DNA from 2 places in the Ligilactobacillus murinus genome. Region 2 is predicted to be linked to the other one. Evidence: riboswitches for the same ligand, from Rfam matches in the RefSeq annotation. Region 2 holds a riboswitch; the other holds the start of a gene.

Region 1 (15,157 bases), 820 kb from region 2:
CAGTTAAAGATGCGCTGGGAAAGTGAAAAAGAAGACGTCCAAAAAATAAGTGACAAAAAATCAGAACTTGATCAAGCTAAGCATGAACTAGAAGACGCAGAAAACAACTATGACCTTGAAAAAGCTGCTAAATTGCAACATGCTGTGATCCCAGAATTGGAGAAACAATTGGCCAAACTAGAACAAGTAAAGCGCCCTGATAATTGGTTAGTCGAAGAATCAGTGACCGAAGAAGAGATCGCTTCAGTCGTCAGTCGCTTAACAGGTGTGCCAGTAGCTAAATTAGTTCAAGGTGAACGGCAAAAGCTCTTACATTTAGCCGAAAATCTGCATAAGCGCGTGATCGGTCAAGATGAAGCGGTCGATGCAGTCTCAAATGCAGTCTTACGTTCCCGTGCCGGGTTGCAAGATCCATCTAAACCATTGGGCTCATTTATGTTTTTAGGCCCAACTGGGGTCGGTAAAACTGAATTAGCTAAAGCCTTAGCCGAAGATCTCTTTGATTCCGATAAGCATATGGTTCGGATCGATATGTCAGAATACATGGAAAAAGCTAATGTTTCCCGCTTGGTCGGAGCTGCTCCAGGGTATATTGGCTATGAAGAAGGGGGACAATTGACCGAAGCCGTTCGCCGTAATCCATACACGATCGTATTATTCGATGAGATCGAAAAAGCTCATCCCGATGTCTTTAATATCTTGTTGCAAGTCTTAGATGATGGACGCTTGACTGATGGACAAGGGCGAACAGTCGATTTTAGAAATACGATCTTGATCTTAACATCTAACTTAGGTTCAGAGATCTTGTTAAATGATCTAGAAGCTGACGATAAGATCTCACCTGAGGCTAAAAAACAAGTATTGGATGTTGCTAAAGCCCACTTTAAGCCGGAATTTCTCAACCGGATCGATGATATCATCATGTTCTCACCATTATCGCTAAATGCTATTGGAAAGATCGTGGATAAATTCATTGCGCAACTATCAAACCGCCTTGAAGAACAAGAGATCAGTTTGACGATCAGTGATAGTGCGCGACAATGGTTGGCTCAAAAAGGGTATGATCCTGCCTATGGAGCCCGTCCACTGCAACGATTCATCACTAACCAGGTCGAAACGCCATTGGCACGTGAGATCATTTCAGGTGAGATCTTGCCCCACAGTAAAGTTGAGATCGATCTAAAGGATGAAAACTTAGTCTTTAATAAGAAAGTTATTGAATAACAAAAAACCGAGGCTACAACTAGTCTCGGTTTTTATTACTTATCAGTTTTTGTTGCCTTTTTTGGGCTTTTAACAAAAGCGAGTAGGCAATTTACGGCGATAAAGCCACCGACCATTGCGATCAGCCCACTTTGAAGTGGTTCAAAGGGACTACCGGAAAGTGCAGAAAGCACATAGCCGATAACTTCACCATAGATAAAGCCCCAAAAAAGAATTGTAAGTTGTTTTGCCATTTGACAACACCTCGCATTCTCACTAAGTAGTTTAGCACAAAGAATTTTAATTTACAACGAATGACTAGGGGCAATTTTAGTAGACTGTCGCAGTTATCTATCCGGTATTTTCCGTAATTTTGCGTACTATGGTAAAAAGGCGAACGTATTTTTGAAAAGCTACGGACAAATTTGTATAATTAAGACAAAGACTTTTATTTAGAAAGGTGGCGGTCGTTTTGTTTGCACCATTACAAGTTATCAGTGCTAATAGTTTGTTAAAGAGCACTTTGCGTATTGAAGATTATGTCAAACGTGCTGCCGATCTAGGATACCAAAGTTTAGTTTTAAGCGATATCGATGTGATGTATGGTGTCTTAGATTTTTATCATGCCTGTCAAAAATACCAGATCAAGCCGATCATTGGCTTGACATTAGAATTTGAAAGTGATGCGAAACTGTTATTGATCGCCAAAAATAACACGGGCTACCACAATTTACTCAAATTGTCTTCGCTAAAAATGACAACGTTCAAGCAAGAACTTCCAGATCTAGAAGAATTTTTAAAAGCGGTCATGACCTATAGTCAAGACCTCTTTATCATTTCACCAGCTAAGGAAAGCCTATTATTAAAATACTACGAACAAGCGGGTGCGATCTTAGAGCGTTTGAAACAAACTAAGGCTGCTGGGATCTACTTAGGGATCGATCCACTCTTATCTAAACAAGAATTATTAGCGATCAAATTATTAGCTCAACAAACGCGAACAGCATTGATCGCTGCCAGTGCAGTTCATTATTTAGAACCAGCTGATTATTTTGAAGTCAAAGTTTTGCGAGCGATCGGCAAAGCAGAGAAGTTAGGTGGTGGGTGGAATAAGAAAAACACTTTAGGCAAAAACTATCTCAAAGAGATCCGGCAATATCATGAAGAATATCAGGCTTTAGGCTTAAAAAAAGCATTAGATGAAAATGCCAGGCTGTGTGATCTGGCACAAGTGACACTAGCTTTTCCCAAGACTAAATTGCCTCATTTTAAGACACCTAATGGGCTAAGTGCTAAAGCCTATTTACAAAAACTTTGTCAAGAAGGGTTGCGGCAACGATTAATAGCTGATCAAATAACCGAGACCAAGCCGTATTTTGACCGGTTGAAGCAAGAATTAGCCGTGATCGATGCGATGGGCTTTGATGATTATTTTTTGATCGTTTGGGACGTAACTAATTATGCGCACAACAACCAGATCCGGATCGGCCCAGGGCGAGGCTCAGCAGCTGGATCGTTAGTTTCATATGTTTTAAAGATAACCGATGTCGACCCTTTACGGTATGGCTTGTTATTTGAACGTTTCTTAAATCCAGAACGAGCCCAAATGCCCGATATCGATCTGGATATTCCAGATGCTAAACGTGATCAGATCATCAAATATGTTCACCAAAAGTACGGGCATGAACATATGGCTCAGATCATAACCTTTGGAACTTTGGGGGCACGCCAAGCGATCCGCGATGTTGCTCGAGTTATGGGGTTGACGAGCTTTGAGATCGATGAATGGTCAAAAGCATTGCCTCATAAATTTAAATTGACCTTAAAAGAGGCCTATCAGGAATCGCAAAAGGTCAAAAATTTGATCGCTGATAGTCAAAGAAACGAAGTGTTGTTCAAAACAGCGCTTAAATTAGAGGGACTACCGCGACATTATTCGACGCATGCTGCAGGGGTGATCTTAAGTGATGAGGTCTTGAGCGACTTGATCCCAGTTCAATTAGGGACTGATCAGATCTTGTTATCACAGTTTGCTAAGGGCCAAGTTGAAGAAGCTGGTCTATTGAAGATCGACTTTTTAGGCTTACGGAATTTGACGATCTTAGATAATGCACTTAAATTTGTCCGTAACGGTTACCAAGAAAAATTAGACCTAAAACAGCTCTCTTTAGATGATCCTTTGACGTTACGCCTCTTTCAAGCGGGACAGACAAATGGCGTCTTTCAATTTGAATCGACGGGGATCAAAAATGTTTTACGGCGTCTACACCCAACTTCATTTGAAGATGTTGCTGCGGTCAATGCTTTATATCGTCCAGGACCGATCGGAAATATCGATGAATTTATTGCGCGTAAACATGGAAAGCATCCTGTTAGCTATCCAGAAAAAAGTTTAAGACCGATCCTAGCTAAAACTTATGGGATCATGGTCTACCAAGAACAAGTCATGCAAGTTGCTTCAGCGATGGGAGGCTTTAGTTTAGGTGAAGCTGATCTCTTACGGCGAGCGATCAGCAAAAAAGATCAATTGAAGATCGATAAATTGCAAGCGCGGTTTGTCATGGGAGCTGAGAAAAAAGGATATACGGTCGCTAGTGCGCTAGAGGTCTATGAGTATATGAAACGCTTTGGTAATTACGGTTTCAATCGCTCACACGCAGTTGCATATTCTAAAATGGCGTTTGAGTTAGCCTATCTTAAGAGCCATTATCCGGCTGCTTTTTTTGCTGCTTTATTGAATTCGGTGATCGGAAATGATAATAAGTTAAAAGAATATCTAGGTGAGATGCGCCAGTTCAAGTTACAAGTTGCTGGTCCAGATATCAACACCAGTCAGCTCTATTTTTCACTTAAGAGCAAAAAGGTCGTCTTTGGCCTAGGATCGATCAAAACTTTACGCGGTGATCTGGTCAAAGCGATCTTACAAGAGCGCCGACAAAACGGTAATTTCAAGAGCTTGGCCGATCTTATTCGGCGTTTAGATAAAAAGCTCTTAAAAGAAGAACAACTAAAAGCTTTGATCTATGCTGGAGCCCTTGATCAAATAGAGTCAGATCGAAGCAAGCTATTATCACAATTACCGATGGTGTTGAGTAATATCGCTTTAAGTGGCGAAAATCAGACTTTGTTTGAGATGTTAGCGCCTAAAGAAGAAAAGTCGGCTGAAAAGCTCTCAACGGCTGAGCTTTTAGAAAAGGAATTTTATTACTTAGGGACGTATCTATCGGGACATCCAGTCGAAAAATATGCTTGGCTACGTCAAAGGCAACATACAAAACTATTAGCAAAACTTATACCAAATGAAAATATCAAGACGGTCGTTTACGTTAAAAATAAGCGCGTGATCCGAACTAAAAAAGGCGAGCAGATGGCCTTTTTACAAGTTGCTGATGAAAGTGGTGAAACTGAATTGGTGATCTTTCCACGGGAATATCGGCGTTTTGCTACTTTATGTGAGCCGCAAAATATCTTATTAGTAAGTGGAAAAGTTGAGGTGCGCAATGAAAGAAAGAGTATCTTAGTTTCAGATATGGTTGCTGCAACTGACATCAAAAAACAATACTACTATTTACGTTTAGAAAGGTCACTAGCTGAGAAAACACGCCAGCAACTTTGGCAGATCTTGCGCGCCCATCACGGTGATGTTCCTGTAATCATAATCGAAGAAAATGAGAATAGGAAAATAATTTTGCAAGAAAATTTATGGCTACGTCCAGATGAAAGTACAAAAGAAGCGCTAACAACCTTATTAGGTAGCAAAAATGTCGTTTTGAAGTGATGAAAATTCATGAAAACTGCTTTTAAATTATTGGTGAAAATGCAATTTTTTACAAGACAACGGCGCTCAAAAGTGATAAGATTACATTTGGAGAATGTAGTACTACAATTATTACTTGAGGTGAAGAAATGAAACGCATTGGTATTTTAACAAGCGGTGGCGATGCCTCCGGGATGAACGCTGCTGTACGTGCGATTGCTCGTTCCGCTATGAATGCGGGCCTTGAAGCCTATGGTGTCAACTATGGCTACAAGGGTCTTGTTGAAGGTAACATTTTCAAGATGGAATCTTCCCAATTGGACGGTATCATCAATCGTGGTGGCACCATTCTTTACTCTGCACGTTTCCCAGAATTTGCAGAAGAAGAAGTACAATTAAAAGCGATCGAACAACTTAAAAAGTTTGGGATCGATGCTTTAGTTGTTATTGGTGGCGACGGTTCTTACCACGGTGCTTTGAAACTTACAAAGCATGGCTTTAACTCGATCGGTGTTCCAGGAACGATCGATAACGACATTCCAGGAACTGATTTCACGATCGGTTTTGATACAGCTGTCAACGTAGCAACTGATGCTTTAGATCGTATCAACGATACAGCAACATCACACCAACGTGTCTTTGTTGTTGAAGTTATGGGTCGTGGCGCTGGGGATATTGCATTATGGTCTGGGATCGCAGCCGGAGCAGATGCGATCGTTATTCCAGAACGCGATTATGACGTCAAAGCAATTGCTGATAAGTTGACTAAGAACCGTGAACAAGGTAAAGACCACGGCTTGATCGTCTTGGCTGAAGGTGTAATGTCTGCTAAAGACTTCAAAGAAGAACTTGACAAGCATGGTGACTTTGACAGTCGTGCAATTACTTTAGGCCACGTTCAACGTGGTGGCGTACCGACTGCTAAAGACCGCGTGTTAGCTAGTCGCTTCGGTGATTACGCTGTCCGTTTATTGCTTGAAGGCAAGGGCGGTTTAGCTATTGGTATTCGCGACAACCAACTTGTTGCAACTGATATCATTGATACTTTAGAAAACCACAAGCATGTGACAGACGTGTCATTGCTTGACTTGAACGAACGTTTGAGCTTCTAAATTATCAATTTATAGGTAGAGTTGAAACTGCCTTAACAGGCAACTGTTTAAACTTTTGATATTTCAACGTAAAATGCAGAGCATTTAAGATTTTCAAAGGAGAGAATTAACTCATGAAAAAGACCAAGATCGTAAGTACACTTGGACCAGCTAGTTCAGATTTAGATACAATTTGCAAATTGATCGAAGCAGGCGCTAACGTCTTTCGCTTCAACTTCTCTCATGGTGACCATGAAGAACATTTAGGCCGTATGAACCTTGTGCGTGAAGCTGAAAAGGTTACTGGTAAGATGGTTGGTATCATGCTTGATACAAAGGGTGCTGAAATCCGTACAACTGTTCAACAAGGTGGGAAGCTTCACTTCAACATCGGCGATGAAGTTCGTATTTCTATGGATCCTTCTATTGAAGGTACAAAAGAAAAGATCGCTGTTACTTATGCTGACTTATACGATGATGTTCATGAAGGTGGCCACGTATTATTTGACGATGGTTTGATCGACATGAAGATCGAAAAGAAAGACGAAGCTAACCGCGAATTAGTATGTACAGTTCTTAACGAAGGTACACTTGGTTCACGTAAAGGTGTTAACGCTCCTGGTGTTTCCATCAACTTACCTGGTATTACAGAAAAAGATGCTGACGATATCCGCTTTGGTTTAGATAACGAAATCAACTTTATCGCTGCTTCCTTCGTACGTAAGCCTCAAGACGTTTTAGATATTCGTGAATTATTAGAAGAAAAGAACATGGAACATGTTCAAATCTTCCCTAAGATCGAATCTCAAGAAGGTATCGATAACTTTGATGAAATCTTGAAAGTTTCTGATGGTTTGATGATCGCTCGTGGTGACATGGGTGTTGAAATCCCAGCAGAAAATGTTCCTTTGGTACAAAAATCATTGATCAAGAAGTGTAACGCTGCTGGTAAAGCTGTTATCACAGCTACACAAATGCTTGATTCTATGCAAGAAAATCCACGTCCTACACGTGCTGAAGCTTCTGACGTTGCTAACGCTGTGTTTGACGGTACAGATGCAACAATGCTTTCTGGTGAATCTGCAAACGGTGAGTACCCAGTTGAAGCTGTTGCAACAATGGCTCGTATCGACGTTAAAGCTGAAAATGCATTACGTCAACACAAGTCATTCTCATTGAACGAATTTGACAAGACCGACGTTACAGAAGCAATTGGCCGTGCCGTTGCTGAAGCAGCTGACAACTTGAACATCAAGACGATCGTTGCTGCTACAAAATCTGGTCACACAGCTCGCATGATCTCCAAGTATCGTCCAGATGCTGATATCTTGGCAGTTACATTTGACGAACGTACACGCCGTAGTTTGGCTGTAAACTGGGGTGTCTTCCCTGTTGTTGCTGAAACACCAGCTTCAACAGATGAAATGTTCAACTTAGCAACAGAAAAAGCTAAAGAAGCTGGCTTTGCTAAGGAAGGCGATTTGATCTTGATCACAGCTGGTGTTCCAGTTGGTGAAAAGGGTACAACTAATGTTATGAAGATCCAATTGATCGGTTCTAAATTAGTTGAAGGCCAAGGTGTTGGTGACGAAACTGTTATCGGTAAAGCTGTTGTAGCTACATCTGCTGCTGAAGCTAACGAAAAAGCGGTTGAAGGTGCAGTTCTTGTAACAAAGACAACTGACAAAGACTACTTACCAGCTATCGAAAAAGCATCTGCTTTGATCGTTGAAAACGGTGGTTTAACATCACATGCTGCTGTTGTAGGTATCTCAATGGGTATTCCTGTTGTTGTTGGTGCTGCAAACGCAACTGAATTGATCGCTGACGGTGAAGTTGTAACAGTTGATTCTCGTCGTGGTATTGTTTACCACGGTGCATCAAACGCACTTTAAGCCGAACGCTTAAATTTATAATAAATAACTAGTTATCGGACCCGCTTCGTTTGAGGCGGGTCTTTTTTGTGTATACAGATACTTTTTAATGATAGATCAAAAAACTGCGTAATGAATAATATCATTACACAGTAAAAAGTATAGCGTCTATTTTTATTAGGCATTTAGATGTTGAATAAATTTTAAGTAAGCTTCCTGTTCACCAGTCGCTTGGATCTGGCAAACATCAGGAGTAACTGTGTTGTGGTGCAAGTGGCTTTCAGCAACTAAAATATCGTGAGTGAAAGTTGCATTACCGATCAGCTGGATCTTAAACTGATCATCCAATTGTCGCACTTTAGTTTTGACCATTCCCCCAGGATTGAAGACTGTGATCTCTTGTGTGAGATCACATTGCTCAGGATGACTGAGATAAAAGGCTAAACTTGTAGCTGACATTCCAGTCCCACAAGCATTAGTAAAACCTACGCCCCGTTCATAAGTACGCACAAATAGTTTGTTTGGACCTAGGATCTGAGCAAAGTTGACATTGACGCCATCTGGGAAATAAGGATTTAGAGTATTTAATTTAGCACCCAACTCGCCTAAAAATGTTCCGGCTTTCTCAATATTGGGTACGAAACTGATCAAGTGGGGATTAGGTACAGCCATGATCGTAAAGTGTAATTTTTTCTGAGGTTCAAATTCCACTAAGGGACGGTCGATGATCTGCTCAGCTCCTAAGTTATCAAAGGGGAGGTAGCGCTTCTCAAAATGAACAGGTGAGATCTCAACACCAAATGCAGGAACATTAGGGGCTAGCTCAGCCTGCTTTTGAACTTCTAAGTCGCTTTGGCGAGTCTGGACCTTAAAAGAGGTCAGCGCGTGTTTTTCGGCCAAATAACGTGCAACTGTGCGAAGACCATTGCCACACATCGATGCTTCACTACCATCAGCATTGATAACCCGCATTTGTGCCACCGTATTGGGAGTGGAACTCTTTTGAACGACTAAGATGCCATCAGCGCCTCCTAAGATACCGGTAGCTTTAGCTGTGAGTGTTTTGGTCAATGTGACCAATTCTTGTTCAGTCAAAGGTGTAGTTAGTAATGTTTGATCTAAGATAAAAAAACTATTCTGTGATCCATGGACTTTTTTTAAATTTATCATGAATATTCCTCCAATTTTTTAAGCGAATAAGGGGACATTTTACCTCATCTCATATGGTGAGGGGTGATCTCGCTTTAATTTTTCGATAACTGAATTGTATCATTTTTTAATTAATAACAAGTATAAAATTCTAGATTTTTTATAAAAAAGTGGATTTTCAAAAAAATAATATTAAAATTCCTTGACGTATCACATTAAAAATTATAATATTATGTTAAATCGAAGAGGCGCAACTGACATGAGTAAAGACCCTTAGCTGCTATAACAGTGTTTGAATGGTTCTAAAAAGGGGAAGTTGCCGAAGCTTTAGGTGTTTATAGACACTTGATGCTGGGCTGTGGTTTAAGAGATCACAGACTGTCGCAAACTAAACTTTGCGGAGTGCTATCGATCAAACAGAATTTTGCAATTATTCCAGCAAGATCTTTTTAGACGATAGGACTAAAAAGATCTTTTTTTGTGCAATTTATTTTGGAGGAAAGCTTATGGTGTTACCAACGAATAAAGCTGGTCATTTAACGATCGGCGGTGTAGATGCGGTCAGCTTAGCACATCGATATCAAACTCCATTAGTCGTATATGATGTGGCTTTGATCAAGGAGCAGATCACTAAATTTAAACGAGTTTTTGAAGAACAAGCTGTTGAATATGAAGTTAGCTATGCTAGTAAAGCATTTTGTGCAGTAGCGATCTATCAGGTGATCAATGAATTGGATTGTCATACAGACGTTGTGTCTGGTGGTGAATTAGCAACTGCCTTAAAAGCGGGTTTTCCCGCTGAAAAGATCAGTTTCCATGGAAATAATAAATCGATCGCTGAACTTGAATTTGCGATCAAAGCAGGCGTTGGTGTGATCATCGTGGATAATTTTTATGAGATCGACCTTTTACAAAAAGTTTTACGGGAGCAAAATGCTAAAACTAAAGTCATCTTGCGTGTGACGCCTGGTATTTCAGCACATACCCATGAATACGATCAAACTGGCCAGACTGATAGTAAATTTGGATTTGATCTAGCTTCAGGTCAAGCTGACAAAGCTTTGACTCAGTTACTGGCTGATCCACAGATCACAGTTTTAGGACTCCATGCCCATATTGGGTCCCAGATCTTTGAATTAGGTGGCTTTGAGCTGGTGGGCCAAAAGTTGATGGAAGTGGCTCATTCTTGGAAACAAAAATACGGTTATACGACTAAGGTTATCAACGTTGGTGGTGGCTTTGGTATCAAATATACGGCTGAAGATGATCCTTTGGCACCAGAAAAATTTGTCGAACAGATCATTAAGGCTGTAAAGCAAAAAGCTATAGAATATGAGTTAGAGCTTCCAGCGATTTGGATCGAACCAGGGCGTTCGATCACGGGACCAGGAGGATATAACTTATATACAGTAGGGGCAAGAAAAGATATTCCAGACCATCTATCATATTTAGCAGTTGATGGTGGAATGGGAGATAATATTCGTCCTGCCTTATATCAAGCTAAGTATACGGCTGTTTTGGCCAATGATCCAAACGCTAAAGTGACTCAGACAGTGCATTTAGCTGGAAAATATTGTGAATCAGGTGACATTTTGGTCGATAGAGCGACTTTACCTAAGACAAAACCAGGTGACATTATCGCACTGTTAGCAACGGGAGCATACGGTTATGCGATGGCTTCAAATTACAATCGTAATCCGCGTCCTGCAGTCGTTTTTGTCGAAAATGGGCAGGCTAAGTTAGTAGTCAAACGTGAGACTTACGCTGACTTATTGAAATTGGATCTACCTTATAAATAAAATTAAGAAAGGAAAGCTACTTTTTAGTGGTAGCAATTAAAGAAGATGGCAGAATTAAACGCACAAGAAATTATCAATTTTATCGCAAATGCAGACAAAAAGACACCAGTCAAAGTTTATTTGAATGCTCAAATCGCTGACCTTGATATCCCAAATGAGATCAAAGTTTTTGGAGGTGCAGATAGTGCTGTATTATTTGGTGACTGGCAGATCGTCAAACCATTTTTAGCTACTAACCAAACTAAGATCAAAGACTATGTGATCGAAAATCAAACGCGAAATTCCGCTGTACCGTTATTAGATCAAAAAGACATCAATGCCCGGATCGAACCTGGCGCTTTGATCAGAGACCAAGTCTTGATCGGGGACAATGCTGTCATCATGATGGGAGCGATCATCAACATTGGGGCTGAGATCGGTGCTGGTTCAATGATCGATATGGGCGCTGTTTTAGGTGGTCGTGCGATCGTAGGTAAGAATTGTCATATCGGTGCCGGCACTGTTTTGGCTGGCGTAGTCGAACCGGCTTCCGCAACGCCTGTGATCATTGAAGATGATGTTTTGATCGGCGCTAATGCTGTCGTTTTAGAAGGTGTCCGGGTCGGTAAAGGCGCAGTCGTGGCAGCTGGTGCGATCGTGACTAAAGATGTTGAACCTTACAGTGTCGTTGCTGGTGTACCAGCTAAATTTGTTAAATACACTGATGATAAGACAAAAGAAAAGACAGGTTTAGAAGATGATCTAAGAAAGTTGTGAGCAAAATGTTAAGTGAAAGTAAGTTGACAAAGATCTATCAAAAATTACATCAGATCCCAGAGTTAGCATTAGAAGAAGTCAAAACGAAAGCCTATTTACAACAAGAGATCGCAAAATTAGATCAAAGTTACTTAGAGATAAAAGAGATCTCTGAGTTACCAACGGCTTTATTGGTCAAAGTGTTGGGAAGTGATCCTAAAAAAACGATCGGCTATCGGTGCGATATCGATGCGTTGCCCCTCACAGAAGAAACGGGCTTAGAGTTTAGTTCGAAAAATCCCGGGGTGATGCATGCTTGTGGTCATGATATCCATATGACAGTAGCATTAGGAGTCTTAGCTTATTTTGCAACTACTCGTCCTAAAGATAACTTGATCTTTTTCTTCCAACCAGCTGAAGAAAGTAAAAATGGTGGTAAATTAGCTTATGAATTGGGCGTTTTTAGTGGAAAATGGCGTCCAGATGAATTCTATGCTTTACATGATGCGCCTGAACTACCTGCTGGAGCGATCGGATGTAATTTAGGAACTTTATTTGCAGGAACAACTGAAGTCGATATCCACTTGTATGGTAAAGGCGGGCATGCAGCTTATCCACATCAAGCCAATGATATGATCGTTTGTGCTAGTGCTTTGATCATGCAGGCTCAAACGATCATCTCACGTAACGTCGATCCGACTAAGGGTGGTGTCTTAACATTTGGTGAATTAAGGGCCGGTACGATCAGAAATGTGATCGCCGGAGAAGCGATGATCAAAGGGACCATTCGTGGTCTGACACAAGAGATGATCACCTTGATCCAAAAAAGGTTACAAGAGATCTGCGATGGTGTAGCCCAAAGTTTTGGTGCTAGAGTCGAGCTTAACTTAAATCAAGGTGGTTATCTATCGGTCGAAAATGATCCTTTATTGACGAATTTTTTTATTGAATATATGCAAAATGCTCCAGATGTTGAATTTATCGAAACTGAGCCGAAAATGACCGGGGAAGATTTTGGATACTTACTTTCAAAATTTCCTGGGACGATGTTTTGGTTGGGGGTAAATGATGTACATGCTTTACATAGCAATAAGCTAGTACCTGATCAAACAGCGATCCTTAAAGGGGTCAATGCAATAACTGGATTTTTATGTGCCCGTATGAAACAAGAGAAAGAAGTGGATGCTTAATGTTAACAAGATCACAGATCATAACCGCGATCGTGACACCATTTACAGCTGAAGGTCAGATCGATTATCCGGCATTGGAAAAATTGACTGAATATTTGTTACAAAGTGGGACCCAAGGCTTTGTAGTCGGCGGTACAACGGGTGAGACACCGACTTTGACGCATCAAGAAAAACTAACGCTTTACCAAAGATTTGCGCAAATAGTTGCTGGGCGTGTCCCAGTGATCGCTGGTTGTGGCACTAATGCGACCCAAGCGACTTTAGAATTTATCAATGAAGTTGCAAAGATCTCGGGAATAGATTACGCTTTGACGGTAGTCCCTTATTACAATAAACCAGATCAAGCTGGGATAAGAGCACATTTTGAATATTTGGCAAAAAGAGCTGAACTTCCCTTGATCATGTATAACATCCCCAGTCGAACTGGGGTCAAACTTAGCCAAGAAGTGATCGTAGACCTAGCCAAATTGGATAATATTGTTGGAGTAAAACAATGTGGCAGTCTAGCTGAGCTGGAATATATCATCGATAATACGCGTGATGAAGATTTTAGTGTCTTTACTGGTGAAGACGCTCAGGCCTTAGCAGCTAAGAAATTAGGCGCAGTTGGAGTTATTTCAGTGGCGGCCCATATTTATGGTGAACAGATGACACAAATGTATCAAGCATTCGCTAAGGCTGATCAAAGTAGAGCTAAAAAATTGGAACAATGGCTGCTCCCTAAGATGCAAGCTTTGTTTATGTATCCATCACCTGCTCCAGTCAAAGCTGTGTTGAATGCGCAAGGTTTTGCTGTTGGTGGGCTTAGATTACCGTTGCTTGCTTTAAATGCTACTCAAAAACAAGAGTTAGCATCAAGATTAGGCTTAGCTAAAAATGCTTTATCAAAGCGATTATCATTAGATTTGGGGGAAATGAAATGATCAAGATCTTAGTTGCAGGTTATTCAGGTTCGATGGGCCAACAGGTCTTAAAGTTGATCGATGAGACGCCTGATTTTGAATTGGTAGCAGTTTTTGCTTTAGGGGCTACAGAAAATGATCGTCAACGCTTGGGCCTTGGTGAACAAGTCAAGATCTATAATGAGCTATCACAGATCGAACAAGGAGCAGATGTTTGGATCGATTTTACCGCTCCGAGTGCTGTATTTGAAAATGTCAAATTTGCTTTAAAACATGGAATGTGTCCCGTAGTAGGAACTACAGGCTTGACAGATGAAGAGTTAGTTGAACTTAAGCAGTTAGCGTTAGCTCAGCAGCTAGGTGGCTTGGTAGCACCTAATTTTGGAATGTCAGCGGTATTATTGATGAAATTTGCCAAAGAAGCAGCCAAATATTTCCCTGATGTCGAGATCATTGAAATGCATCATGATAATAAAAAAGATGCACCTTCAGGGACGGCTTTGATGACGGCCAAATTGATCGCACAAAATCGCTTGCCTCATCATCAAGGTGTAGCTGATGAGACTGAAACGTTGGCGCATGTACGTGGTGGCGATTATGAAGGCATCAAGCTTCATTCAGTTCGTTTGCCAGGCTATGTGGCTCATGAACAGGTCCTTTTTGGTGGTGCCGGGGAAGCCTTGACGATCCGCCAAGATTCATTTGATCGGGCTTCATTTATGAGCGGTGTAAAGCTCGCAGTAAAAAAGGCTCAGGCATTAGATGGTCTAGTCGTTGGGTTAGAAAATATTTTATAAAAAGAAGGTAAAGTAAAATGAGAGAATATACGGTTGCTATTTTAGGTGCTACTGGTGCAGTTGGTTCACGGTTGATCGAACAGTTAGAACAGTCAACGATCCCAGTCAAAAAGGTCAAATTGCTTGCTTCTAAGCGTTCTGCGGGTAAGCAGCTCAATTTTAAGGGGCAAGCGATCACGATCGAAGAGGCAACACCAGAGGTATTTGAAAGCGTTGATCTAGTTTTGGCCTCAGCTGGTGGGGCTGTTTCTAAAAGACTACTCCCTGAAGCCGTTAAGCGTGGGGCAGTGTGTGTCGATAATACGAGTGCTTTTCGGATGGAGCCAGAAGTACCACTAGTCGTTCCAGAAGTCAATGAACAAGCACTATTTGAGCACCGTGGGATCGTAGCGAATCCTAATTGTTCAACGATCCAAATGATGGTCGCTTTAGAACCGATCCGTCAAAAATTTGGCTTAGAACAGATCATCGTTTCGACTTATCAAGCAGCTTCAGGAGCAGGCCAAACCGCTTTAGACGAAATGCTTTCAGAAGCTAAAGACTATTTGAATGGGGAAAAAATGGAAGGTAAGATCTTTCCAGTCAAAGGTGATAAGAAGCATTATCCGCTGGCTTTTAATCTTTTGCCCCAGATCGATGTCTTTGAAGACGATGGTTATT
Region 2 (15,157 bases):
ATAAGGCTTTTTAGTATCATTAAAAAAAATCGTGTGCTATAATTATAATCGTATTTCTGTATAGGCTATTGTGGCTAGGATTTATCTTTGATAACTTTCTCCATTATGCGCTGATTAGAGGAATTACAATATATTTTTAATGTGCCGTGATCGGCGCAAGGAGGAGTTCAATTATTATGGAACAAGGAACAGTTAAATGGTTTAACGCTGATAAAGGTTTTGGCTTTATCACACGCGAAGATGGTAGCGACGTATTCGTACACTTCTCAGCTATCCAAGGTGAAGGCTTCAAGACTTTAGATGAAGGCCAACACGTAACTTTCGATGTTGAAGAAAGCGAACGCGGACCACAAGCTGCTAACGTAGTAAAAGACTAATAAGTGGTCTAAGTAATAACGCTTAGACTTTTGAATCGAAAAGAGACTGTCTTGTACGGTCTCTTTTTTGCTATTCTAGGGGGAATTTATGGCTAAAAAGGAATTAAAATTAAGCTGGTTATTATGTGGAAGTTTTATCGTTTCAGTCGGCAGTAGTTTGTTGTGGCCACTGACTACGATCTACATGCATAACTATCTTGGTCAAAGTCTGACGACAGCTGGGATCGTGCTTTTTATCAATTCATTAGCGCTGATCGCGGGTAGTTATTTAGGTGGCCGGATGTATGATAAAGATCGCAAAAACGCTCGGCGCTGGTTGTTAGGTGCGATCTTTTTATCGACGTCAGCGGTCTTTTTATTGATCTTTTTCAATGACTGGCCGACATTTGCAGTGTTATTACTTTTGGATAACTTTGGTGGTGGGATCGCGATCACGATCGGAAACTCATTAGCTACTGGGATCAAAGAAAAAAGCTCACGTCAAGTCTTTAACATGCTATATTTTATGCAAAATGTCGGTGTCGTGATCGGAACGTTACTTGTTGGGGTGCTCGTTGAGATAAGTATCGAATGGATCTTTATCAGCAACTTTATTTTATTTGCTTTCTATTGGTTCGTGGTCTATCGCTATTATTATGTGCCAAAAGCTGCTTTGGTCAAAGAACAGGTGGCTAAAAAGGGTCAGGATAAGACACCACTGAGCTATGTCTGGGTCATAGGGGCAATCTTAATTCTCTTTTTTGCGATCGAGACCGGCTATTCACAATGGCAAAGCAACTTGTCGATCTACATGGAATCATTAGGGATCTCCGTTAAGAGTTATGGTTTCTTGTGGACGATCAATGGGTTCGTGATCGTCTGTGGTCAGCCGATCCTAAATAAGCTCTTGGATGATATTTTAAAGATCAAGCTGATCTATAAGCTTTATTTAGGTTCAGCCCTATTTGTCCTCGGCTTTTTCACCTTGTTATTTGCTACCGATTATCCCCACTTTATCTTAACGATGGTGATCGTGACTTTGGGTGAGATCTTGACTTTTCCAACGATCCCAGCCGTTGTTGATAACTTGAGTACTTTAAGTGAAAAGGGTAAATACCAAGGCGCAGTCAGTGTTTTTGCTGCTTTAGGGCGGGCGATCGGTCCCTTAGCTGGTGGCTTGATCGTGGATAATTCATCGTATAATATGCTATTTACCGTGATGATCGCCTTGATGGGGATCACAACGCTCTTTGTTATTGTGGTAGCCCAGTTCAATTTAGTTAAAAAATAGGTCAAAAGGTATGCCTAAAGCTTGGCGACCAAATAATAAGTCCTCACCAAGTTTTTGGCGAGGACTTATTTTAATTACCTTCAACGTCGACTTGAGCGGAGTCTGAAAGGGTATTACCAGTCGAAGCTTGTTTTAAGTTTAGAGCTGAGCGTAAGAGATCGGTGATCCGTTGTTTTTCTTCGGTTGTGGGAACTTCAAATGATTCACCGTTGATCATTTGCCCTTGGCCACGTAAGCTGTCGGTTTGCATGTCGTGAGTGGCGACGCGATATTTACTACCCAATATCACGAGATCATCAAAACTTAGATCGGTCACCATTTGTTTGGAGATCGTGGAAAGGAATTTCTCATTGATCAGGTTAGTTAGATCTGCGCCTTTAAACGCAACTTGCGTCAAGACTTGGCGTTGTCGTGCTTGCCGACCATAATCACCGTCAGGGTCATCATAGCGCATGCGGACGTAAGCTAAGGCACGTTTACCGTTCATATGGGTCTTTTTGCCCTTTTCAAAGCTTTGCCCGTCATAAGTAAATGTTAATAAGGGATCAACATCAACGCCCCCAACGGCATTGATCAGTTTCTCCAAACCGCCCATATTGATCGTTGCATAAAAATCGATCGGGACGTTGAGATATTTTTGGACAGTTTTGACAGCCGTGGCTGAACCACCGTATTCGTAGGCGGAATTTAGTTTGCTGGGGAAGTATTCTTCATGACCCGAAATAGCTACTTCAGCATCACGGGGCAAGCTGACCACGGTCATTTTCTTTTTCTCAGGATTTAACACGGCTACGATCATTGTGTCGGTCCGTCCTTTGAAAGTCCGACCCAAAGCCCCAGTATCAGTCCCCATCAAAAGTACCGAGATCGGGTGGCCATCTTTTAAGGTCGAATTGACATCACGTGCTTTGGTGATATTTGAAGAATTATAGATCGAATCAGCTGCTTTTTTGGCACTGATATATTTTTTATAAGCATAGTGCCCGCCAAAGATCAAGGTGACCACAATGACTAATAGTGTCCAAAAGAAACATCCCCGGCGCTTAGAACTAGCTTTTGCGTGGCGCTGTTTTTGCGCTTTACGTGCTTTTTGATTACGATAAGTTTCACGGCGACTGGGGATCGTAGCGCTAGTTTTAGTGAAATGGTCATCAGAGTGATTTTGATTGTTGCTTGGCATAAAATTAGTCCTTTCTTTAGAATCAATGGTGGCCTACGATAACGCTAATGATCAAGATCAATAAGACCAAACTGGTTATTTTGACGTAAAGCATATCCTTTTCTTGGTAAAAGGCATAGATCGAGATCACAACGCGTAAGACGGGGGTCAAGATCAAAAGATAGATCCCAGCCATCATATAAGCATACGCCTTAAAACTTATGAGTCCATGCCAGATCGCAGGTAAAGTAGTTGGAAAGCTCGTATTAGGATAACCACTGTGACCTGTGATCAAAAACATTGCAAAGCCTAAGATCATTACGGCAGCTGAGAATAAGACGCCGATACGCATTATTTTACCGATCACGATCTCAACGGCTAACATTTCTTTTCGGGTAGAGTTATTTTTTGGCATTTTAGATCGTCACCCCAAATCCTTTAAGAATCATCTGTAACCCTAAGTAAAGTAGGATCGGGATAAAGATCAGGCGAATGATCTTTGAAGGTAAGATCTGCATGATCCGAGTCCCGATCGTTGAACCGCCTAAGATCCCTAAGGCTAAGGGAACTGCTAGATCAGGTCTGATCGAACCATTAAAGAAATAGACCGTTGCACTAGCTGCAGCTGTAACGCCCATCATTAGATTGCTGGTAGCACTTGAAGGCTTAAGTGGCATCTTCATTGCTCCATCCATTGCCATGACTTTAAAGGCGCCTGAGCCGATCCCAAGCATCCCAGAAGCTAGACCTGCTCCAAGCATGATCAAGAAACCGCCGGGAACATTTTCCACTTGATAATCGACCTGTTGTTTAGTGTTTTTATCATAATAGGAGCTATTAAGATTGAATTTTTCCGCCCATTTATCGGCGTGGACTTGTTGTAAGACTTCTTGCCCACTTCGCATTTTGCGGTACATGTTCCAGCTAGAAAAGACCAACAGACTGCCAAAAAGAATATATAAGATCATCGGCTCAAAGGCTCCAGTCAATAGGGCTCCGATGATCGCCCCGATCGTAGTTGCGATCTCAAGAAACATCGCGACCCGTAAGTTCAACACATCATCTTTTAAAAAAGCGATCGTTGAACCAGAACTGGTTGCGATGACAGCGATGATACTAGCTCCGATCGCATATTTGATATCAAGCCCCATCGCGAGAGTGACGATCGGGGTAACGATCATCCCACCACCGATCCCGAGAATAGATCCCATGATGCCAGCAAAAATACCGACACCGAGCATAAGTAGTGCTGTATGTAGCATATTAAAACTACCCCTTTATCTATTTAAAATACTAAACATATTAATTTTAGCAAATTATCACAGTATAAATTTTAATAATTTATTAAAGTATGTTCGTGAATCATTATAACAAGGGTCAAGCTCTACTCAAAGCGATTTAAAGGTTTAAGACTATTAGACCCGCAAAAAGAATTTACGTTATAATAGTAAAAATAAGTAACGAAAGGATACAAAAAAATTATGGTTTATTGTCAACGCTGTGGGCGCAAGCTCGATGAAGCGCACCTGCATTGTCCTTATTGCGGTGTCTTGCAAGAACGTGAGCTAGATGGTGAGAAAAAACCTTGTCGTAAGTGTGAAGAAAAGATCCCTGTCAACTCTAATTATTGTCCTTATTGTGGGCATGATCAAGCGATCTTTGAGTACCGTGAGACACCAAGAGAAACTGAGGAAGATAAGGCCAAGTTCACGCCTGGACCTAAACTTGAAAAAGATGCTCAGGATCTAGCCGAATTGATTGACCAGATCAGAGCGGAAAATGAAAAATATCTGGCTAAAAGACAAGCTGATGCCAAAGCAGCACAAGAAAAACGGACTTTTGGGAAAAATGAAAATCCCGAGCCTAACTTGATCGCATCTACCAAATTGATGTTACGTGATACGTTTAGAACTGATAAACGAATGGGGCGCGCCGACTTTTGGTGGGGCTATTTAGGGATCACGATGTTAACAGTCTTGTTGACGTTCCCCCTTGCGCTTATTGTCCAAATTTGGCAGGCGGTGGCACCGGATTCTGCGATGATGGCAATGGAGATCATGGTTTATTTTTTGATGTGTTTTTATATTTTAGAAATGTTTACGGGTTTGATCAGACGTTTTCGGGATGCTGAGATCCCTGTGCTCTATGTTGTTTTAGCTTTAACAGTAGTTGGTGAGATCATTTGCTTATTTTTAGCAACGCGCCCCCAAAAAGTGACGAACTTGGATTACACCTTTGAAGCACAAAATAAAAAGCAACAAAATGATCAAAATAAACCGGATAGATGATGGTAATTAAAGCAAGGCAAGCGTATAATTTAGATAATAAATATCGCCAAACGAGGTGGGTGCGATGTTAGAGACAAAGCGTCTTTTGTTGCGAAACTTTGACCCATTAGATGCAGCCGATGTTTTAGAATACACTAGTCAAAAGCAAGTAGCTAAAGATGCGGGCTTTATGCCGTGTGAGACGCTGATGCAGGCGTTATTTTTTGGGAAAATGTTGCAAAGTAAAAAGCATTTTGTGATCGAGTTAAAAGAACAACAAAAAGTCATTGGAAACATCGGCCTGTATGAAGTTTCTCCCCACCAAGCTGGACTTGTCTTTGAAGTGGGGTATGTGCTAAATCAAAATTATTGGCATAAAGGTTATATGACCGAAGCGCTCAGGGCACTTAGCCAGCTCGCTCAAAAAAAAGGTGCGGTCGGTCTAGAAGCACGAGTCGCTAAGCGAAATCAAGCCTCGATCAAATTGCTAGAGCGCTGTGGCTTTAGAGTCGTCGAAAAATATGTTGTCAACGAGTGGTTCGTTGTTAAAGAAAATCGTTCACAATTGTTATTTTATAAACAACTATAGGGGGTGAAAATATGCAGTTAAAGCGAGGGTTTGAACAATCAGTTTGTATTTTAGCGTTGCTAGCAACACAAGAACAAGATATTCCCTTATCCTCAACTGTGATCCACGCCCGACTCAAAGGCTCGCAGACTTATCTGCGTAAATTGATGCGAAAATTGGTCGTTGGTGGTTTAGTGACCTCAGCTTCAGGCAATAATGGTGGCTTTAGATTAGCTCATGATCCAGCTGAGATCAATTTAGCGCAGATCGTTGAAGTAGTCGAAGGCCCGTTGGTATCTTATCCAAGTACTGACTTATTCAATGCGGTCTTTTCGGATTTTAAACCTCTGGCTAAAGAAGGTAATAGTGCGATCCAACGAGCTTTTGCCACGGCGGATGCGCTGTGGATAAAGCAATTAGCTAAAGTCACGATCTATCAATTACTATGCGAGACTTTTAATACCAAGATAATTCCTCGGATCGATTGGAATCATTTGGGCGGTGGCGACCCCGATCAGATCGAAGCTTTGATCAAGAAGATAAAAAATAGTTTGAAATTATAAGCTAAACGCGTACGGGAGGGGCCGGCGCGTTTTTTTGGTTATCTGAAAATGCTGCCTTACACTTTGGTTTACACTCTACTTGAAAATAAATTGTGTTATGTATATAGTTATAACTAGAAGTAAGAAAACGTTTAAAATTGAGTAGGGGGAATTAAGTGTGTCGGAAAAAGAATATTACGGTGCGGATGCGATCGTTGATAGTTTGATCAACCATGATGTTAAATTTGTTTTTGGGATCCCGGGAGCTAAGATCGACCGGGTTTTTGAATTGCTCGAACATCCTAAAGATCCACGCACACCAAAATTTGTTTTGACGCGTCATGAGCAAAATGCAGCTTTCATGGCTGCAGGTGTAGGGCGGATCACAGGTAAACCTGGGGTCGTGATCGCAACGTCAGGTCCGGGAGCGTCTAACTTGGCTACTGGCTTGGTAACTGCTACAGCAGAAGGTGATCCTGTTTTAGCGATCGCTGGTCAAGTGCAACGAACAGATCTGTTACGCTTGACGCACCAAAGCATGAAAAATGCAGCTTTGTTTGAACCGATCACAAAATACAGTGCGGAAGTCCAAGAACCAGAAAATGTTTCAGAAGTGATCGCTAATGCTTACCAAGAAGCTGAAGCAGCTAAACAAGGTGCAAGTTTTGTTTCAGTACCACAAGACGTGACAGATGGTAAGGTGAAAACAAGTGTGATCGAGCCTCTTGAAGCCCCGAAATTGGGACCAGCCAGTCCGATCGAATCGACTTTACTCTCCCAACGTATCAAAGCTGCCAAGCTACCAGTTCTTTTGTTAGGGATGCGGGCTTCTGATCCTGAAACGACTGATGCGATCCGCCGTTTGATCGCTGCGACCCATTTACCAGTGGTCGAAACTTTCCAAGGTGCAGGGATCATCCCACGTGAATTGGAAGATGATTTCTTTGGACGGGTCGGTTTATTTAGAAATCAGCCTGGGGACCAATTGCTAAAGAAAAGTGACCTTGTGATCGCGATCGGATATGATCCTATCGAATACGAACCACGTAACTGGAATTCTGATCGTAGTGCTAATATCGTAGTTATCGATTCGATGCGAGCTGAGATCGATAAGAATTATCAACCAGAGCGTGAATTAGTGGGCGATATTTCACAAACATTAGATTTCTTGTTGCCATATATGAAAGGTTACTCGGTCCCAGAAGAATCAAAGGCTTACTTGGATTCGTTACGTAAGACTTTGCAAAAACGCGATGTGCCACCTGAAGTTACCAAAGATCAAGTTCAAAGTCATCCATTGAGTATCATTCAAGCTTTGCAAGATCGGGTCACAGATGAGATGACCGTGACAGTTGACGTTGGTAGTTTCTATATTTGGATGGCACGGCACTTTAGAAGTTATGAACCACGCCATTTACTCTTTAGTAATGGGATGCAAACCTTAGGGGTGGCTTTACCGTGGGCGATCTCAGCGGCTTTGGTCCGTCCTGATACCAAAGTGGTCTCTGTTTCAGGTGATGGTGGCTTCTTGTTTTCATCACAAGACTTAGAAACTGCAGTCCGGTTGAATTTAAATATCGTGCACATCATTTGGAATGATGGTAACTACGATATGGTCAAATTCCAAGAAGAGATGAAATATGGCAAGTCGGCTGCTGTTAAATTTGGACCAGTTGATTTTGTGAAATATGCAGAAAGCTTTGGGGCTAAGGGTTATCGTGTCAATAAAGCTTCGGAATTAGAAGAAGTCTTAGATAAAGCCTTCAAAGAAAAGGGACCAACGATCGTGGACGTACCGGTCGATTACAGTTTCAATCAAGAGTTAGGTAAGACGATCTTAGAAGATCAATTACACTGATCGAGGTAGAGGATATATGGAAAAATATGAAAGTCAAGTCTATCAACACGGGACCCTAGGAATGTTAGTCCCGGGTCTGTTTGAAGGCACATTGACGGTAGCCGAATTGTTAGAGCATGGTGAGCTTGGGATCGGAACTGCTAGTGGGTTAGATGGTGAAATGGTCTTATTAGACCACACACCTTATTTGGTCCAAAGTACAGGTGAGGTCCGGATCTTAAAGCCAGAGGAAAAAGTTCCTTTTGCCACGGTCCACTTTGAGCAAGCAAAAGATACATTTACGGCTAGTGCTCTGACCCAAAAACAGTTAGGCGAGCAGATCTTGGCTAACTATCCGTACAAAAATCTGTTCTTTGCAGTTAAGATCACGGGGCGTTTTAGCAAAGTCAAAACGCGCGCCGTTGAAAAGCAAACACGTCCGTACAAGACATTGACGCAAGTGGCTGATGAACAGGCCTTGTTTGATGCTGAAGCGATCACCGGTACGGTCATTGGTTATTTTGCACCCGAAATGTTTCAAGGGATGGCAGCAGCTGGGTATCACTTGCATTTCTTAGCTGATGATAAGTCAATGGGAGGTCACTTACTTGATTTTGAGCTCGACCAAGCTACAGTCCAATTGCAGCCGTTTGCTACGATCGAACAACATTTCCCAATGGCAGATCAAGAATTTTTAGAGAAAGACTTAGCGATCGCGGATCTACATGCTCAGATAAAGCAAGCTGAAGGACAAAATTAAAGATATAGCTTGCAATTAGATCGCATCCAAGTTAAAATTGGAAATTGAAAACGTCGAAGAAGAGGTCGCAAAAACCATCAGTAGCTAGGTGGAGTTGATAAAGCAACGCTAAAATCTAGTGAAAGGGGGATTTGCCGAAGCCTAGACAAACTTTATTTTGTCTAGGCTGGGGCCCGGTTTAAGAGATCGGGAACTGTCGTAGTGATAAACTACGGAGCGCTATCGAGATGAGTGGCAGTTTGCTACAAGAATGAATTGATAGATGATCAAAGCGCACTTTCGATGTCTCGGAGGTGCGCTTTTTATATGCTTGCACGACTTCTCTAAAAAATAGGAGGAATTTTCATGGCAGAGAAGAACACAATGAAGCGATCATTGAAGACAAGACATTTGTCGATGATCGCACTTGGCGGTAGTATCGGGACTGGTTTATTTGTGGCCAGTGGCTCAGCGATCTCGACCGCAGGACCTGGGGGCGCTTTAGTGGCGTATCTAGGTATTGGTCTGATGGTCTACTTTTTGATGACATCATTAGGGGAAATGGCAACTTATCTCCCCGTGACAGGTTCGTTTGCGACTTATGCGCGGCGCTTTGTTGATCCAGCATTTGGTTTTGCGATGGGGTGGAATTATTGGTTCAACTGGGCGATCACATTAGCGGTCGATATCTCGACGGTCGCCTTAGTTTTGAAATTTTGGTTCCCCCATGTTCCAGCCTGGGTCTTTAGTTTATCAGCGTTACTACTCATCTTTTTGATCAATGCTTTATCAGTTAAATCTTTTGGGGAAGCTGAATACTGGATGGCTTTGATCAAAGTTGTGACCGTTATTGTCTTTTTAGCAGTTGGTTTATTGACGATCTTTGGTATTTTAGGTGGTCATGCAACTTACTTAGAAAACTTCACTAAAGGTGATGCCCCATTTGTTGGGGGGATCCCAACGATCTTGAGCGTCTTTGTTGTGGCCGGATTCTCTTTTCAAGGGACTGAATTGATCGGTATTACAGCAGGTGAGACTAAAGATCCTGAAAAGAGTTTACCAAAAGCGATCAAGCAAGTCTTTTGGCGGATCTTGCTCTTTTATATCTTGTCGATCTTTGTGATCGCCTGCATCATTCCTTATACTAGTCCAAACTTATTAGGTTCTGAAGCAAGTGATATTGCGATCAGTCCATTTACCCTGGTCTTTAAGCGGGCGGGACTTGCTTCAGCTGCTTCAGTGATGAATGCTGTTATCTTAACTTCGGTCTTATCGGCTGCTAACTCAGGGATGTATGCTTCAACGCGGATGTTGTATGCTTTAGGTATCGATGGCGATGCACCGAAGATGTTTGCGCGGGTCAACTCACGTGGGATCCCGATCTTTGCTTTGATCGGGACGACGATCATCGGATTGCTGACCTTTTTAGCAAGTATCTTTGGTAACCAAGTTTATACCTTCTTAGTAAGTGCTAGTGGTTTGACGGGTTTTATCGCGTGGATCGGGATCGCAGTCTCACATTATCGTTTCCGCCGTGCTTTCAAAGCGCAAGGCCATGATCTAAGTGAGTTGAAATACAAGGCTAAGTGGTTCCCATTTGGTCCGCTCTTAGCTTTGGTCTTGTGTATTTTAGTCATCATTGGTCAAGATATCCAATCATTTAAGGACTTTAACTGGCAAGCGATCGGGGTCTCCTATATGTCAGTTCCATTGTTTATCATCTTGTATGCTTACTATAAGATCAAATATAAGACGAAAGTTATTCCATTAGATAAAGTGGATCTGACCCCCCATGATATTTCCAAAGAAAAAATGGAAATGCAAGAAAAAATCGATGAAAGTCTAGAATAGGCTTGCTATTTTACAGAATAAATATTATGATACTGGTATAAATAATCGAAACATCTGAGTTCGCCATAAGTAGGCATGACAGAGACATGGTGGTTGCTGCAAACCATGACGCCGAAACTCCAGCGTAACCTTGTATGGGCGGGTAATGCCGCACGGGAAAACCGTTATTTATATGTGAGTGCGATGTTATGTCGAACTTGGGTGGTACCGCGAAAAGAGTCTTTTCGTCCCAATATCGGGGGCGGAAAGGCTCTTTTTTTCGATTAGATAAAATAATTAGCTAAATTAGGGGGCAATAAGATGTTAGATATTAAAATGATCCGTCAAAATCCAGATGATATCAAAGCGCGTTTAGCAACACGTGGTGTGGAAGCTGAAACGATCGATACATTATTGGAAAAAGATAAAGAACGCCGTGAACTTTTGGTGCGCTCAGAATCTTTGAAGCAAAAGCGTAATGAAGTATCCGAAGCGATCGCGCAAGCTAAGCGTAACAAAGAAGATGCGACTGAAGCGATCACAGCAATGCGTGAAGTCGGTGGTCAGATCAAGCAACTCGATGCACAATTAGCTGAAGTTGAAGCGATCGTCCATGATATGGCTGCATGCTTACCTAACTTGCCTAACGAAACGATCCCAGTTGGGCCTGATGAAGATTATAATGTTGAATTGCGCAAAGTGGGAACACCACGTAAATTTGATTTTGAACCTAAAGCTCACTGGGATATCGGTGAAGATCTAGGTATCTTAGACTTTGAACGTGGAGCTAAAGTTTCTGGTGCACGTTTTGTTTACTATAAAGGTTGGGGTGCTCGCTTAGAACGTGCTGTCTATAACTTTATGTTGGATGAACATGCTAAGGAAGGATATACCGAAGTTTTACCACCATATATCGTAAATGCTAAGACAATGTATGGTACGGGACAATTTCCTAAGTTCAAAGAAGATGTTTACCAAGTCAATGGTGAAGATATGACTTTGATCCCAACTGCAGAAGTTCCATTGACTAACTATTATCGTGATGAAGTTATCCCAACAGACCAATTGCCAGTTTACTTTACCGCATTGACACCAAGTTTTCGTTCTGAAGCTGGTAGTGCAGGGCGTGATACGCGTGGCCTTATTCGGATGCACCAATTCAATAAAGTTGAATTGGTCAAGTTTGCTAAGCCAGAAGAGTCATATAACGAATTAGAAAAAATGACTCAAAATGCCGGTGATATCATGGAAAAATTAGGCTTGCCATACCATGTGATCACTTTATCGACTGGTGATATGGGCTTTAGTGCAGCCATGACACACGACCTTGAAGTTTGGATGCCGGCGCAAGATACTTACCGTGAGATCTCAAGTTGTTCTAACTGTGAAGATTTCCAAGCACGGCGCGCACATATCCAATATCGTGATGAAAATGGCAAATTGCAATTCGTGCATACTCTAAACGGTTCAGGTCTAGCTGTTGGTCGGACAGTAGCGGCTATTTTGGAAAATTACCAAAATGAAGACGGTTCGGTCACGATCCCTGAAGCTTTGCGTCCATATATGGGTGGTTTAGAGAAGATCACAAAAGATGATCCCGAAGCATAATTATTAAGATGTTTTGAAATAATGTGGTCAATGTTGCATAAATGATGAGAGATCCAGCATGATTTTGTATCGTGTTGGGTCTTTTTGGATTGCTAATATGGGATGGAAGTTGCACGAATAAATGGGATAACGTAAAATGTAACAAGTAATTTTTTGAAAGGATCGTAAAGAGATGACAACTTTTTATTTAGTACGCCACGGTAGAACTGAGTATAATCGTGATGGCCGTTTGCAAGGTGCTGTACATGATTCACCATTATTGCCCCAAAGCATAGCCGATGCAAAGCAAACTGGTAAAGCTTTAGCTGATATCGATTTTGTAGCGGCTTTTTCCAGTCCGCAAAAGCGAGCTTTAGACACTGGTAAAAATATCGTAGCTCAATTTAAGCAGCCATTACAGTTTGAAACTTTAGATGATCTAAAAGAATTTGATTTTGGGATCTGGGATGGTGATCTAGCGACTAAGCATCAAGCTGATCGTATTTGGCAGACATTTTTGAATGATCCGCACAATTTTGATGGTAGTGAGATCGAGGCGGAAAACTATTTTGAATTAGCCACACGGGTAAAAAGGGCTTTGACTCAGATCGCTAAACGTTATCCTAAAGGCAATGTTTTAGTGACGGCACATGCGTTGGTGATCACTTTTGGTGTTAAATATCTTTTAGGAAAAGATCTTAATACCATTCGCCGTGAAGGACTAGTTGCTAATACGTCAGTAACGGTTTTAGAAGTCAAAGATAAAGCGACATTTGAACTTCTAAAATGGAGTGATACAACACACTTAAAATAAATTTAAAAAATTGTTGACGTGGGCAATAAGACTTGGTAATATATTATTTGTCGTTGAGATGACGACAATAACTTAAAAAAGTTATTGACATTGAGTTGTTGATAATGATAGGATATAAAAGTTGTTGTTGAGATCAACGATAACAAAAAATAAAATATTTATTGACAAATCACTTGATGATTTGGTAAGATAAATAAGTCGCCTAGAAATGATGATTAAATAATTATTTAAAAAAGTTATTGACATCAATTCTTCGAGATGATAAAATAAAGAAGTTGTTGCTAAACAGCTGATTTATAAAAAGTAGATCTTTGAAAACTGAATAAAGTTTCGATAAGCAAATGTGCAGGGTCTCTTATCTAAGTAATAAGAGCAATAAACATTTTGCGAAGTCAATTCGCTAGTAAAAAATAAAGAGTCACAAACTTTAAATTGAGAGTTTGATCCTGGCTCAGGATGAACGCTGGCGGCGTGCCTAATACATGCAAGTCGAACGAAACTTCTTTATCACCGAGTGCTTGCACTCACCGATAAAGAGTTGAGTGGCGAACGGGTGAGTAACACGTGGGCAACCTGCCCAAAAGAGGGGGATAACACTTGGAAACAGGTGCTAATACCGCATAACCATAGTTACCGCATGGTAACTATGTAAAAGGTGGCTATGCTACCGCTTTTGGATGGGCCCGCGGCGCATTAGCTAGTTGGTGGGGTAAAGGCTTACCAAGGCAATGATGCGTAGCCGAACTGAGAGGTTGATCGGCCACATTGGGACTGAGACACGGCCCAAACTCCTACGGGAGGCAGCAGTAGGGAATCTTCCACAATGGGCGAAAGCCTGATGGAGCAACGCCGCGTGGGTGAAGAAGGTCTTCGGATCGTAAAACCCTGTTGTTAGAGAAGAAAGTGCGTGAGAGTAACTGTTCACGTTTCGACGGTATCTAACCAGAAAGCCACGGCTAACTACGTGCCAGCAGCCGCGGTAATACGTAGGTGGCAAGCGTTATCCGGATTTATTGGGCGTAAAGGGAACGCAGGCGGTCTTTTAAGTCTGATGTGAAAGCCTTCGGCTTAACCGGAGTAGTGCATTGGAAACTGGGAGACTTGAGTGCAGAAGAGGAGAGTGGAACTCCATGTGTAGCGGTGAAATGCGTAGATATATGGAAGAACACCAGTGGCGAAAGCGGCTCTCTGGTCTGTAACTGACGCTGAGGTTCGAAAGCGTGGGTAGCAAACAGGATTAGATACCCTGGTAGTCCACGCCGTAAACGATGAATGCTAAGTGTTGGAGGGTTTCCGCCCTTCAGTGCTGCAGCTAACGCAATAAGCATTCCGCCTGGGGAGTACGACCGCAAGGTTGAAACTCAAAGGAATTGACGGGGGCCCGCACAAGCGGTGGAGCATGTGGTTTAATTCGAAGCAACGCGAAGAACCTTACCAGGTCTTGACATCTTTTGCCAATCCTAGAGATAGGACTTTCCCTTCGGGGACAAAATGACAGGTGGTGCATGGTTGTCGTCAGCTCGTGTCGTGAGATGTTGGGTTAAGTCCCGCAACGAGCGCAACCCTTATTGTTAGTTGCCAGCATTAAGTTGGGCACTCTAGCAAGACTGCCGGTGACAAACCGGAGGAAGGTGGGGATGACGTCAAATCATCATGCCCCTTATGACCTGGGCTACACACGTGCTACAATGGACGGTACAACGAGTCGCAAGACCGCGAGGTTTAGCAAATCTCTTAAAGCCGTTCTCAGTTCGGATTGTAGGCTGCAACTCGCCTACATGAAGTCGGAATCGCTAGTAATCGCGGATCAGCATGCCGCGGTGAATACGTTCCCGGGCCTTGTACACACCGCCCGTCACACCATGAGAGTTTGTAACACCCAAAGCCGGTGGGGTAACCTTTTGGAGCCAGCCGTCTAAGGTGGGACAGATGATTAGGGTGAAGTCGTAACAAGGTAGCCGTAGGAGAACCTGCGGCTGGATCACCTCCTTTCTAAGGATAATTTCGGAAACCTGCACTTTTATCGTAAACTTTGTTTAGTTTTGAGAGATTTACTTTTCTCAAGGTTGCTTATTTGGGCCTATAGCTCAGCTGGTTAGAGCGCACGCCTGATAAGCGTGAGGTCGGTGGTTCGAGTCCACTTAGGCCCATTAAATAAATATTTTGG

The links. A riboswitch is a leader RNA that binds a small molecule or an ion and turns the genes downstream of it on or off. The one in region 2 is predicted to bind lysine.
Region 1: linked by a shared signal. The riboswitch ahead of lysA (diaminopimelate decarboxylase) and the one ahead of CPS94_RS10330 (amino acid permease) in region 2 are both predicted to bind lysine.

The regions. Positions count from the first base shown of each region.
Region 1 is NZ_CP023565.1:648,130-663,286, forward strand. It holds gene clpB (ATP-dependent chaperone ClpB) at 1-1,224, shown strand, start outside; gene CPS94_RS03250 (YjzD family protein) at 1,260-1,457, opposite strand; gene dnaE (DNA polymerase III subunit alpha) at 1,676-4,981, shown strand; gene pfkA (6-phosphofructokinase) at 5,110-6,072, shown strand; gene pyk (pyruvate kinase) at 6,186-7,946, shown strand; gene dapF (diaminopimelate epimerase) at 8,103-9,095, opposite strand; lysine riboswitch at 9,311-9,490, shown strand; gene lysA (diaminopimelate decarboxylase) at 9,581-10,873, shown strand; gene dapD (2,3,4,5-tetrahydropyridine-2,6-dicarboxylate N-acetyltransferase) at 10,919-11,629, shown strand; gene CPS94_RS03285 (N-acetyldiaminopimelate deacetylase) at 11,635-12,798, shown strand; gene dapA (4-hydroxy-tetrahydrodipicolinate synthase) at 12,798-13,721, shown strand; gene dapB (4-hydroxy-tetrahydrodipicolinate reductase) at 13,718-14,497, shown strand; gene CPS94_RS03300 (aspartate-semialdehyde dehydrogenase) at 14,515-15,157, shown strand, end outside.
Region 2 is NZ_CP023565.1:2,116,578-2,131,734, forward strand. It holds gene CPS94_RS10275 (metal-dependent transcriptional regulator) at 1-4, shown strand, start outside; gene CPS94_RS10280 (cold-shock protein) at 177-377, shown strand; gene CPS94_RS10285 (MDR family MFS transporter) at 466-1,647, shown strand; gene CPS94_RS10290 (LCP family protein) at 1,718-2,827, opposite strand; gene CPS94_RS10295 (DUF1634 domain-containing protein) at 2,850-3,221, opposite strand; gene CPS94_RS10300 (sulfite exporter TauE/SafE family protein) at 3,223-4,068, opposite strand; gene CPS94_RS10305 (zinc ribbon domain-containing protein) at 4,288-5,094, shown strand; gene CPS94_RS10310 (GNAT family N-acetyltransferase) at 5,159-5,662, shown strand; gene CPS94_RS10315 (Rrf2 family transcriptional regulator) at 5,674-6,204, shown strand; gene alsS (acetolactate synthase AlsS) at 6,362-8,041, shown strand; gene budA (acetolactate decarboxylase) at 8,058-8,780, shown strand; lysine riboswitch at 8,832-9,010, shown strand; gene CPS94_RS10330 (amino acid permease) at 9,126-10,610, shown strand; gene serS (serine--tRNA ligase) at 10,911-12,197, shown strand; gene CPS94_RS10340 (histidine phosphatase family protein) at 12,370-12,990, shown strand; rRNA gene CPS94_RS10345 (16S ribosomal RNA) at 13,419-14,982, shown strand; tRNA gene CPS94_RS10350 (tRNA-Ile) at 15,067-15,140, shown strand; tRNA gene CPS94_RS10355 (tRNA-Ala) at 15,156-15,157, shown strand, end outside.